2 linked regions of the Flexistipes sp. genome follow. The protein of the gene in region 1 interacts with the protein of each later gene in a pairwise test. Links are inferred from orthologs where the notes say so. Each region holds a gene or a part of one and is shown on either strand. Other genes may lie near its edges.

Evidence for each region.
Region 2: the proteins of lysA (region 1) and UMU13_RS02645 interact in binary tests that used the Escherichia coli proteins (3 or more experiments, as listed by UniProt). The link is inferred for Flexistipes sp. from one-to-one orthologs.

Annotation. Positions count from the first base shown.
Region 1 is NZ_JAXKVW010000005.1:111,861-116,739, forward strand. The notes cover bases 1-2,924. They hold lysA (diaminopimelate decarboxylase), read left to right. Parts: upstream 1-797; coding sequence 798-2,051; downstream 2,052-2,924. Other genes in these bases: glpK (glycerol kinase GlpK), read right to left, coding at 1-18; UMU13_RS05545 (HU family DNA-binding protein), read left to right, coding at 293-565; UMU13_RS05555 (universal stress protein), read right to left, coding at 2,126-2,569; UMU13_RS05560 (FAD-dependent oxidoreductase), read right to left, coding at 2,585-2,924. Also shown: more of UMU13_RS05560, read right to left, coding at 2,925-3,916; UMU13_RS05565 (RNA pseudouridine synthase), read right to left, coding at 3,955-4,740; UMU13_RS05570 (LrgB family protein), read right to left, coding at 4,737-4,879. UniProt on the Escherichia coli protein: Specifically catalyzes the decarboxylation of meso-diaminopimelate (meso-DAP) to L-lysine. Is not active against the DD- or LL-isomers of diaminopimelate.
Region 2 is NZ_JAXKVW010000002.1:205,929-209,739, forward strand. The notes cover bases 1-2,834. They hold UMU13_RS02645 (response regulator transcription factor), read right to left. Parts: upstream 1,849-2,834; coding sequence 1,153-1,848; downstream 1-1,152. Other genes in these bases: UMU13_RS02640 (c-type heme family protein), read right to left, coding at 1-1,054; UMU13_RS02650 (4Fe-4S binding protein), read right to left, coding at 2,198-2,834. In the rest of the region: more of UMU13_RS02650, read right to left, coding at 2,835-3,007; UMU13_RS02655 (4Fe-4S dicluster domain-containing protein), read right to left, coding at 3,092-3,811. UniProt on the Escherichia coli protein: Response regulator member of the two-component regulatory system CpxA/CpxR which responds to envelope stress response by activating expression of downstream genes including cpxP, degP, dsbA and ppiA.

The DNA of each region.
Region 1 (4,879 bases):
ATACTGCTTTTTTCCCATAATAGACTCCGTTGAAGAATTATAATTGGAAACAACCGGGATATTCAACAAGTTTTTCAATAAATTGGAGGAAATTAAGATAATTTTTAAAAACTTTATAATTTTGTTTGCAAACTTGGGTGAGTTATGTATATAATTTCTAAGCGTAAAATATTTTTCAGTGAGTTAGTCTATCCGGACGCTAATTTAGACTTTAAAGATGTTTGATTAATTCAAAGTAGTTTTGTGTAGTTAAAAGACTACATTATGTTGTCTTTAATAAAAGGAGGTAATTATGACAAAGTCAGAACTTGTAGCAAAAATTGCAATGAAAAGCGGTTTGACAAAAACAGACGCTGAAAAGGCTCTGAATGCATTTCAGGACAGTGTGATGGAAGCAGTAAAGAAAAACGACAAGGTTACATTGGTAGGTTTCGGAAGCTTTGAACAGAAACAGCGTCAGGCAAGGAAAGGACGCAATCCTCAAACAGGTGCTGAAATAAAGATACCAGCCGGAAAGACTCCTAAGTTTACACCCGGCAAGAATTTTAAAGAAACAGTTAAGTAAATTTTTTAGGCCCTTGAAAAGGGCCTTTTTTATTTTAAAAAGTCATAATTCCCAGTAATTTAAAAGTATGTTTCTTTGTATTGATTAGTAAAAATCGTCTTACTATGTAAATTCAACAATATTTTATCACTGATTTTTATTGCCGATTATACAATATCCCAATTTTTGGTTGAAAATGTGCGTATTTGCATTTATAAAATGATTTCAATTTGAAATAATCTGGAGGAAAATTATGTCGGAGAAGAAAGTTCCTTTTAATAAAGAAAAAATAGAGAAGATTGCTGAAAAGTACCCCACACCGTTTCATATTTATGACGAGAAGGCAATCAGAGAGAATGCCCGCAGGCTTAAGAAAGCTTTCAGCTGGCTTGGAGACGATTTTAAGGAGTATTTTGCCGTAAAAGCCACTCCCAATCCTCATATATTAAAAATAATGAAGGATGAAGGATTCGGCACGGACTGCAGCTCCCTTCCGGAGCTCATCTTATCTGAAAAAAACGGTATAACCGGCGAAAATATTATGTTTACCTCAAATGAAACACCTGCAAAAGAATACAGTAAAGCCAAAGAGCTGGGCGCTATCATTAATCTCGATGATATAACCCACATCAATTATTTAGAAGAGCAGGTGGGGTTGCCGGAATTGCTGAGCTTCAGATATAATCCCGGACCTTTGAGAGAGGGGAATGCCATAATAGGCAATCCCGAGGAGGCTAAATACGGTTTTACCAAGGAGCAGCTTTTCGAAGGATACCGTATGATAAAAGAGAAAGGAGTGAAGCGTTTCGGCATTCATACGATGGTGGCTTCAAATGAACTTAATGCCGATTACTTTATTGAGACTGTCAATATGCTGGTGGACTTGGTTATTGAAATCCACAGTGAGCTGGGAATAAATTTTGAATTTATCAATATGGGAGGCGGAATTGGTATCCCGTATCAGCCTGATCAAGAGCCGGTTGATCTCGAGTATGTTGCCGGTGAAGTGAAAAAAATATTTGATAAAAAGATAAAAGGTTCTGATCTGGATCCGTTGAAACTTTATATGGAAAACGGCAGAATGATAACCGGTCCTTATGGATATCTTGTAGCGAGAGCTATTCATAAAAAAGAAATCTATAAAAACTATATAGGACTCGATGCAAGTATGGCTAATCTGATGAGGCCCGGCATGTATCAGGCATATCATCATGTAACCGTCTTGGGCAAAGAAAATAAACCTCATGATTACACATACGATATAGTAGGATCTTTATGTGAAAATAACGATAAGTTTGCCATAGACCGTAAACTGCCTAAAATTGATATCGGCGATATAGTTGTAATCCATGACGCAGGTGCTCATGGTCATGCAATGGGATTTAATTATAACGGTAAACTCAGATCTGCCGAACTCCTCCTTAGACCTGACGGCAGCGTAAAGCAGATAAGGAGAGCGGAAACAATTGACGATTATTTTGCGACACTGGATTTTTCAGATTTGTAACTGGCAGTCTAAATAATAATGAAACCTTACCTACACTTCGTAAGTGTAGGTAAGGCAACTTACATATGTTGCAATTAATCTCTTACAACAAATACAGAACACTTTGATCTTCTTACAACTTTTTCAGTTGTACTTCCGAAGAAAGCTTCCTCGATAAAAGATTTGCTGTGTGATGCAATGACCAGAAGGTCGGTTCCGGCTTCGGTTTCATAGTTTAAAATTTCATGATACGGTACACCTTTTTTAACGGTATAATTTATTTTTAAGTTCTTTCCTTTAAGAATTTTTTCTGCCTGCTTTTTCATCTCATTCATACTTTCTTTTTCCATTCTTTCAGTCAGTTCTTTTTGGGTTTCGTTATCCAAATAAGCCATGGATATTCCCACTTCATCGGGGATTACATGAAGAAGATAAATTTCGGAATTAAACGTTTCCGCGATATCAACAGCTTTCTTCAAAGCTTTATCGGAGTACTCTGAAAAATCAGTGGGAACCAATATTTTTTCTGTTTTGTACATTTTATCCTCCTTTTGTTATAAATTTTTTAATGCTACATTTGCTGCCACCAAAAGACTGTCCCATACATTTGCAAAAGGCGGAGCATATGTAAGATCTGTATGGGAAAAATCCTCAACAGTCATTCCTGCATGTATGGCTGTTGACAGAATGTCAACTCTTTTTGCAACCGTTCCGTGTCCCGTTATCTGAGCGCCGTATATTTGCCCCGTTTTGCTGTCGTACAGTAAACATATTTTCTGCGTATCGCCACCTATATATTCAGGTCTGTCCGGGATACTTATTTCGGTTTTTTTATAGTTGAACTTGTAATCACTTAATTGCTTTTCGTTCAGACCGGTTGTTGCTACGGAAATATCAAATATCCTGAATGCCGCCGACTGGTTTATTCCGTAAAAGGATTCCATATTATCTATGTTGGCAATATTGTAACCTGATATTCTTCCCATTTTATTTGCGGTTGTTCCCAGAGGCATATATGTCCAGTCTTTCAAAAGCGGAACATAATGTTCTGCGCAATCGCCTGCTGCAAAGATATTTTCGATGTTAGTCTGCAGATTGTGGTTTACTTTTACAGCATTTTTTATTCCAAGGGTAATGCCCGAGCCATGAAAAATTTCGGTATTAGGTTTTACTCCTATTGCCACAACAACAAAGTCACATTCAAAAGTTCCTTTGGAAGTGTTAAACAGATTGCCCTGTTTTGAAATTATATCTGTGTTTAGAAACACTTTTACCCCTTTTGACTCAAGGTGTGAGAGGGCAAATTGCTGTTGTTCCGCGGGTAAAAAAGGCAGCAGCCTGTCTGACTTTTCGATTATAGTAACATCAATACCGAGGTTAACAAGGTTTTCAGCCAGTTCCAGATTAATATAGCCGGCACCAACCAAACATGCTTTTTTCGGTTTATTTTTATAGAGAAAGTTTTTAAGATTTCGCAGGTGATTAAGATTTTTAAAATAGAAAACCCTTTCGTCAAATCCTTCGAAATCAAGCCTGTTGTATATTGCACCGGTTGCACAAATGAGATAATCGTAATGGTAATCGTATCCTTCGTTTTTGTTGAAATCGTATACTTTAAGCTTGCTTTTCTCAGGCAGTATTTCATTAACCGGGGTATACAGTCGGTAATCTATGCCCCTTTTTTGGGTTATGGTTTGATAATCAAGAGCGTAAAGACTTTCCGGAGGGTTATTTTCCATTGTCAGATTATAGGGCATACCGCATGCCCCATAGGAGAGGTCGCCTCTTTTTTCAAATACAACAACTTCGGCGTTTTTGTTCTCTTTTTTTACCCTGCTTGCAGCGGACAATCCGGCGGCAATTCCTCCGATAACAGCGACTTTCATAATTCCTCCTTTTGATTGAATTATAACATAAAAAATCTTTAATCGAAAGATTTTACAAAACTCTGCCAGTTGGGGCTTAATGCCTGAATTTCCTTTTCATTAAGCAGTGGGGAGACAATTTTCGTGTATTTGCAGTGAAGAAGCATTCGTTTGTAATCTTTGAAACCGTATAAAGTATCACCTACAATAGGCATGCCGATATGGGCGCAAAGGGCTCTGATTTGATGTCTTGCAGCATAATTTAGTGAAACGCCGATCAGTGAAACTTCATCTCCGGAACTATCCTTGAAATGCTTTATCGGGCTTAAAACAGTTATATTATTTCCCTGCCTGTTTAAAACTTTTACCTTTTTTCGATGAGATGCGTCTATTTCAGGTGAAAGCTTTATGTTTTCCCTAAGTTTTCCGCAAATGAAAGCGAGGTACTGTTTTTGTGTAGAATATTCCGGTAAATCCCTGATTGCTGCAACAACTCCGTCTGTCTCAAAATCCAGTCTTGAAATCAGCTTGTAACCTGGAAATTCGTTTTGTACAATATCCTGAAGAGTTAAAGGGTCAAAAGGGGTTATCCTTTCTGTATGCATAAACGGAGGTTTGTAGAGGAAAAGGACATGCGGGGTTTGTTTAATAAAGAAATCATGGGTATCGTATCTGATTTCCGGTCTTTTTAGGTTGACTGTAATCTTATCCGTTCCGCTTTTTTCTATATATCTTGAGCTTACAGGCTTATCATTAAGCAGCACACAGCCTTTTTTTATAAGTTTTTTGGCCTGTCTGCCGCTCAAATCATATTTTTTTATGAGAATATCTACTATATCGATCATAGGATCAGATAGATCAGTTTAAACAAGATTGGCGTAAGAATTGCAGTGGCTACTCCGTTGAGGGATATAGCCAGCCCTGACACAGCACCTTCAAGCTGCCCTTCTTCTGCTGCTCTTGCCGTTCCTATCCCATGGGAAG
Region 2 (3,811 bases), on another replicon or contig:
TTTTAAGGTTAATTTCTTCCTCAAAAAATTCCATTTTCTCTTTTATAAAGTCATAAAAGTATATCTCTTCATTCTGATACTCGTAACCGAAATGCTCAAGTTTGGTAATTGTTATCACCTGGTTAAAGAGCATGTTTAGTGTTTTTGAATTTCTTTTTATCACTTTAACAGCCTTTTCAAGCACCTCCTCATCATTTTTCATATTTGGGTCTAAGAGAATCTCCGTGTAGGAGAGTATTTTGGTCATAGGAGTTCTTACTTCATGAGCTACCGAGTCCAACACATCTGTTTTAAACTTGGTTGTTCTTCTCAGCTCCTGATTCTTTTTTCGCAGTTCTTCATTTAGTTTTACATATCCGGATACAGCATCTTTAAGACGGCTTTTGAGATTCTCTTCGCTTTTTGCCACCCTTTTGCACATTAGCTCAAAAGCATCCGAAAGCTCCTGTATTTCATCGTTTGTTTTTATATCGGTTTTTATATTGTAATTTTTATTGAATACGGAATGTGCAGCTACATTAAGCTTTTTCAGGTGTTTCAGTATCAGGTTATTCAGGAGTACGATAACGGCGAACATAATCCCCGTATAAATGATAAAACCAGAGATATAAAAAAGAAAATTGGTGGACTGCATTGCAGCTTCAATGTTTTTCAAAGGGACATATACCGATATTCCGCCCCGGAATTCCCCCACTTCATATCCCTGGTAGTAGTGGCACTTAAGACATGCTTTGTTTATATAAAGGGGAGCCATATACCTGTAAATTTTCTCTCCATTGTCATTCTCAATTATTTTTGCATATTCTTCAGCCCGACCCTCTTTAAAGGCCTGCATCGCCTTTTTTTCAAATTTATCGGGGGCATTTTCCGGATTTACCAGCTTGTCGCTTGTTATATGAAATCTGAAATCGGCCATTCTGTTGGCATATTGGGATAGCTCTTTAGTTGCCACTGCAGGCACTGGGTCTATACGTTTGTCGTTCTCAGCCACCCACTGCCTGGTGATAACAATCATCTTGAATAACGTTTTTGCTTGAATTTCTGCCTGTTCCATCAAGGTGTTGCGCTGATGGTTCCATATAAGCAGGGAAGCCGGAATGAGAATTATTAAAGTGATAAATGAAAGAAAAGTGATAATCTTACCGGTTAATTTCATGACTCAACTTTGTATCCTACACCTGAAACGGTTTTAATAAAACTGGGGTTCTTTGGATTGTCCTCTATCTTTTGCCTCAGATGCTGCACATGTACATCAAGGCTGCGTGAGAATTTGTACAAAACATCCTTGCCCCAAAGCTCTTTTATTATCTTATCTCTGCTCAGTGTTTGTCCTTTATTACGAATAAAATATAGCAGAAGTTCATATTCTTTCGGTGTCATATCAATATATTTGGAGTTTTTCTGTACATTTCGCTCATGTGTGTTAATTATCAGATTTTTATAATGTATCTCCCCGTTCTCATTTTCATCTTTTTCCCCTTCCGGACAACACCTGCGCATGATTGCCTTTATTCTGGCAACCAGTTCGATGTTTTCAAAAGGTTTTGTCAGGTAATCGTCAGCACCGTATTCAAAACATAATACCTTGTTTGTAGCGCTTTCTTTGGCGGAAAGAATCAGAATCGGTGTATTGTACTGCTTTCTGATTAGTTTACAAAGCTGCTCTCCGTCGATATCCGGTAAACCGAGATCCAGTATTACCAGCGAATAACTGTTGTTTTTTAAAAGCTCCAATCCTTCCAGACCTGAAGTGCTGGTAACAACTTTAAAATCCTCCATTTTGAGGAGTATTTTTACCAAATCAAGTATTTCAATGTCATCGTCTATTACAAGTATTCTGCATTTCATTTAACAATAATATCATACACATATCATAATTCAATAGAATTTAAATTTAATGTTTTTGATAAAGGGTCAAGGGCCGAGGATCAAGAGGAAAACAGGTTGAAATGGTTGAGGGAGTTGAGATGGTTGAAAAGCTTTATGTGCTCGGTGCAACGCTCGGTCAAGGTTCTACGTTCAATGTTCAACGTTTAGAACCCATGTTACCCTAACCACCTCAAATACCTTAACTACCAAGCACACAAAGCTTTAATACCTATAGTTATTAGAATCGTTAATTCCGAATGTTTCGCTTCAGATAACCAATGCAAAATCTTGTGTGCTCGGCTGGCGCCTTAACTACCTCCAACTACTTCTAACTACCCCAAAATTTAAACCTAAGCGTGTTTCTTTTTTTGTTGTCCGGACAGGAATCTATACATATCCCGCAGTTGTGACATAACGGATTGTTTCCTTCATTCATAGGATTTATTACCATTGGGCAGGATTTGATGCAGGATTTGCACATGCTGCACTCCGGCTGGATTTTTGTGACTTTCATGGCTTTTTTCCGGTCGATCAGGGATAAAAAAATCCCTGTGGGGCACAGCAGCCGGCACCAGAAAAAGTAAAAGAAAAAAAACTCCATAATCAGCAGAAAAAGTATAAATACAATTTCAAATGTAAAATAGTGAAACTTTACCAGAACAAGTGCCTGTGAGGATATTATGCCTGGAGCAGAAATAAGATTGAGTAAAGGGATCCCCGCTATCCCTGTGATAAACAAACCAATAAGCAGAAAAAGCAGTCGTATGCGGTTACTTCTGTTAACCAAGCTTTCTGAATATTCAGGCTTTATTGATTTGAGTTTTAATAAATTTCTTAATTTTTGCAGCATCTCGACCAAAAAATGGTAGGGGCAGAACCAGCTGCACCATACACGCCCGAAAAACATGGCAAGCAAAACCGGTATGATTACAGAAATCAACATTACTGTATTTATTGTCTCAGACGTAATTACAGACTGGAATACAGCCAACGGGTCAGCCATAGCTACATCACCGACATCAATAGAGTAAAAGGTTCCTTTTATGAAATAAATTTCAAGGATATTAAGCAGGGGAATCATAAATATTCCAATCATGACAACAAGCTGAACGATCCTTCTGTAAAATGAAATTTTCAACAGATAACCCTCTCCTAAAAAAGCTTAATACTAATACTTACTAAAACCCAAAACCAATAAACCAGTTCAACTTTCTCAACCTTCTCAATCCCAGCCTTCTATATTTTTTTGTATTTCAAAGTCATATTCAAAATCGGGCTCCGATCCGAAGGACGATATATTTTCTTTTCTCTCAATTGTTTTTTTATGTTTATTAATCGCTTTTTTGTCCATCTCTTCTGCAGGTTTTATGTTATATTTCCGGTAAAAGAATCCAGCTTCCTGTTTATTTATCATCCCTTCAGGAATAATGTTTATCGCTTTTTCCGGTTTAGTGGGGCATTTTTCCGTACATATGCCGCAGCCCACACACTTTTCCGTTGTGACAGGGAGAATAAATTTTTCCATTACTATTGCTTCATCCATAAGCGGGCAGGCGTTATAACATGTAGAACAGAGGAGTGCTTTGCCGCTGACTTTCCTTGTTTTTTCTTCTTTATAATAAATGTAATTATAGCATAGTTCCTGATCTATAACGGCTTTGCCCATTGTTACCTCTCTTTTGTCAGTAACGTCGGGATCAAGAGCCTTAGTGGGGCAGACTTCCGGACATTTCATACACAGATAACATGCTTTCTCCTCAGCAAATATATACGGTGTGCCGATCTGGAGTCTTTCATAAAGATCAGCACGCTTGATGGAATCGTACGGGCATACTTCTATGCATCGTGCACAGCGGATGCACAGCTCCATAAACCGTTTTTCTGGAACTGCCCCGGGCGGTCTCAGCCTGTTGATTTTGTAATAACCTTTAAAAGGGTTATT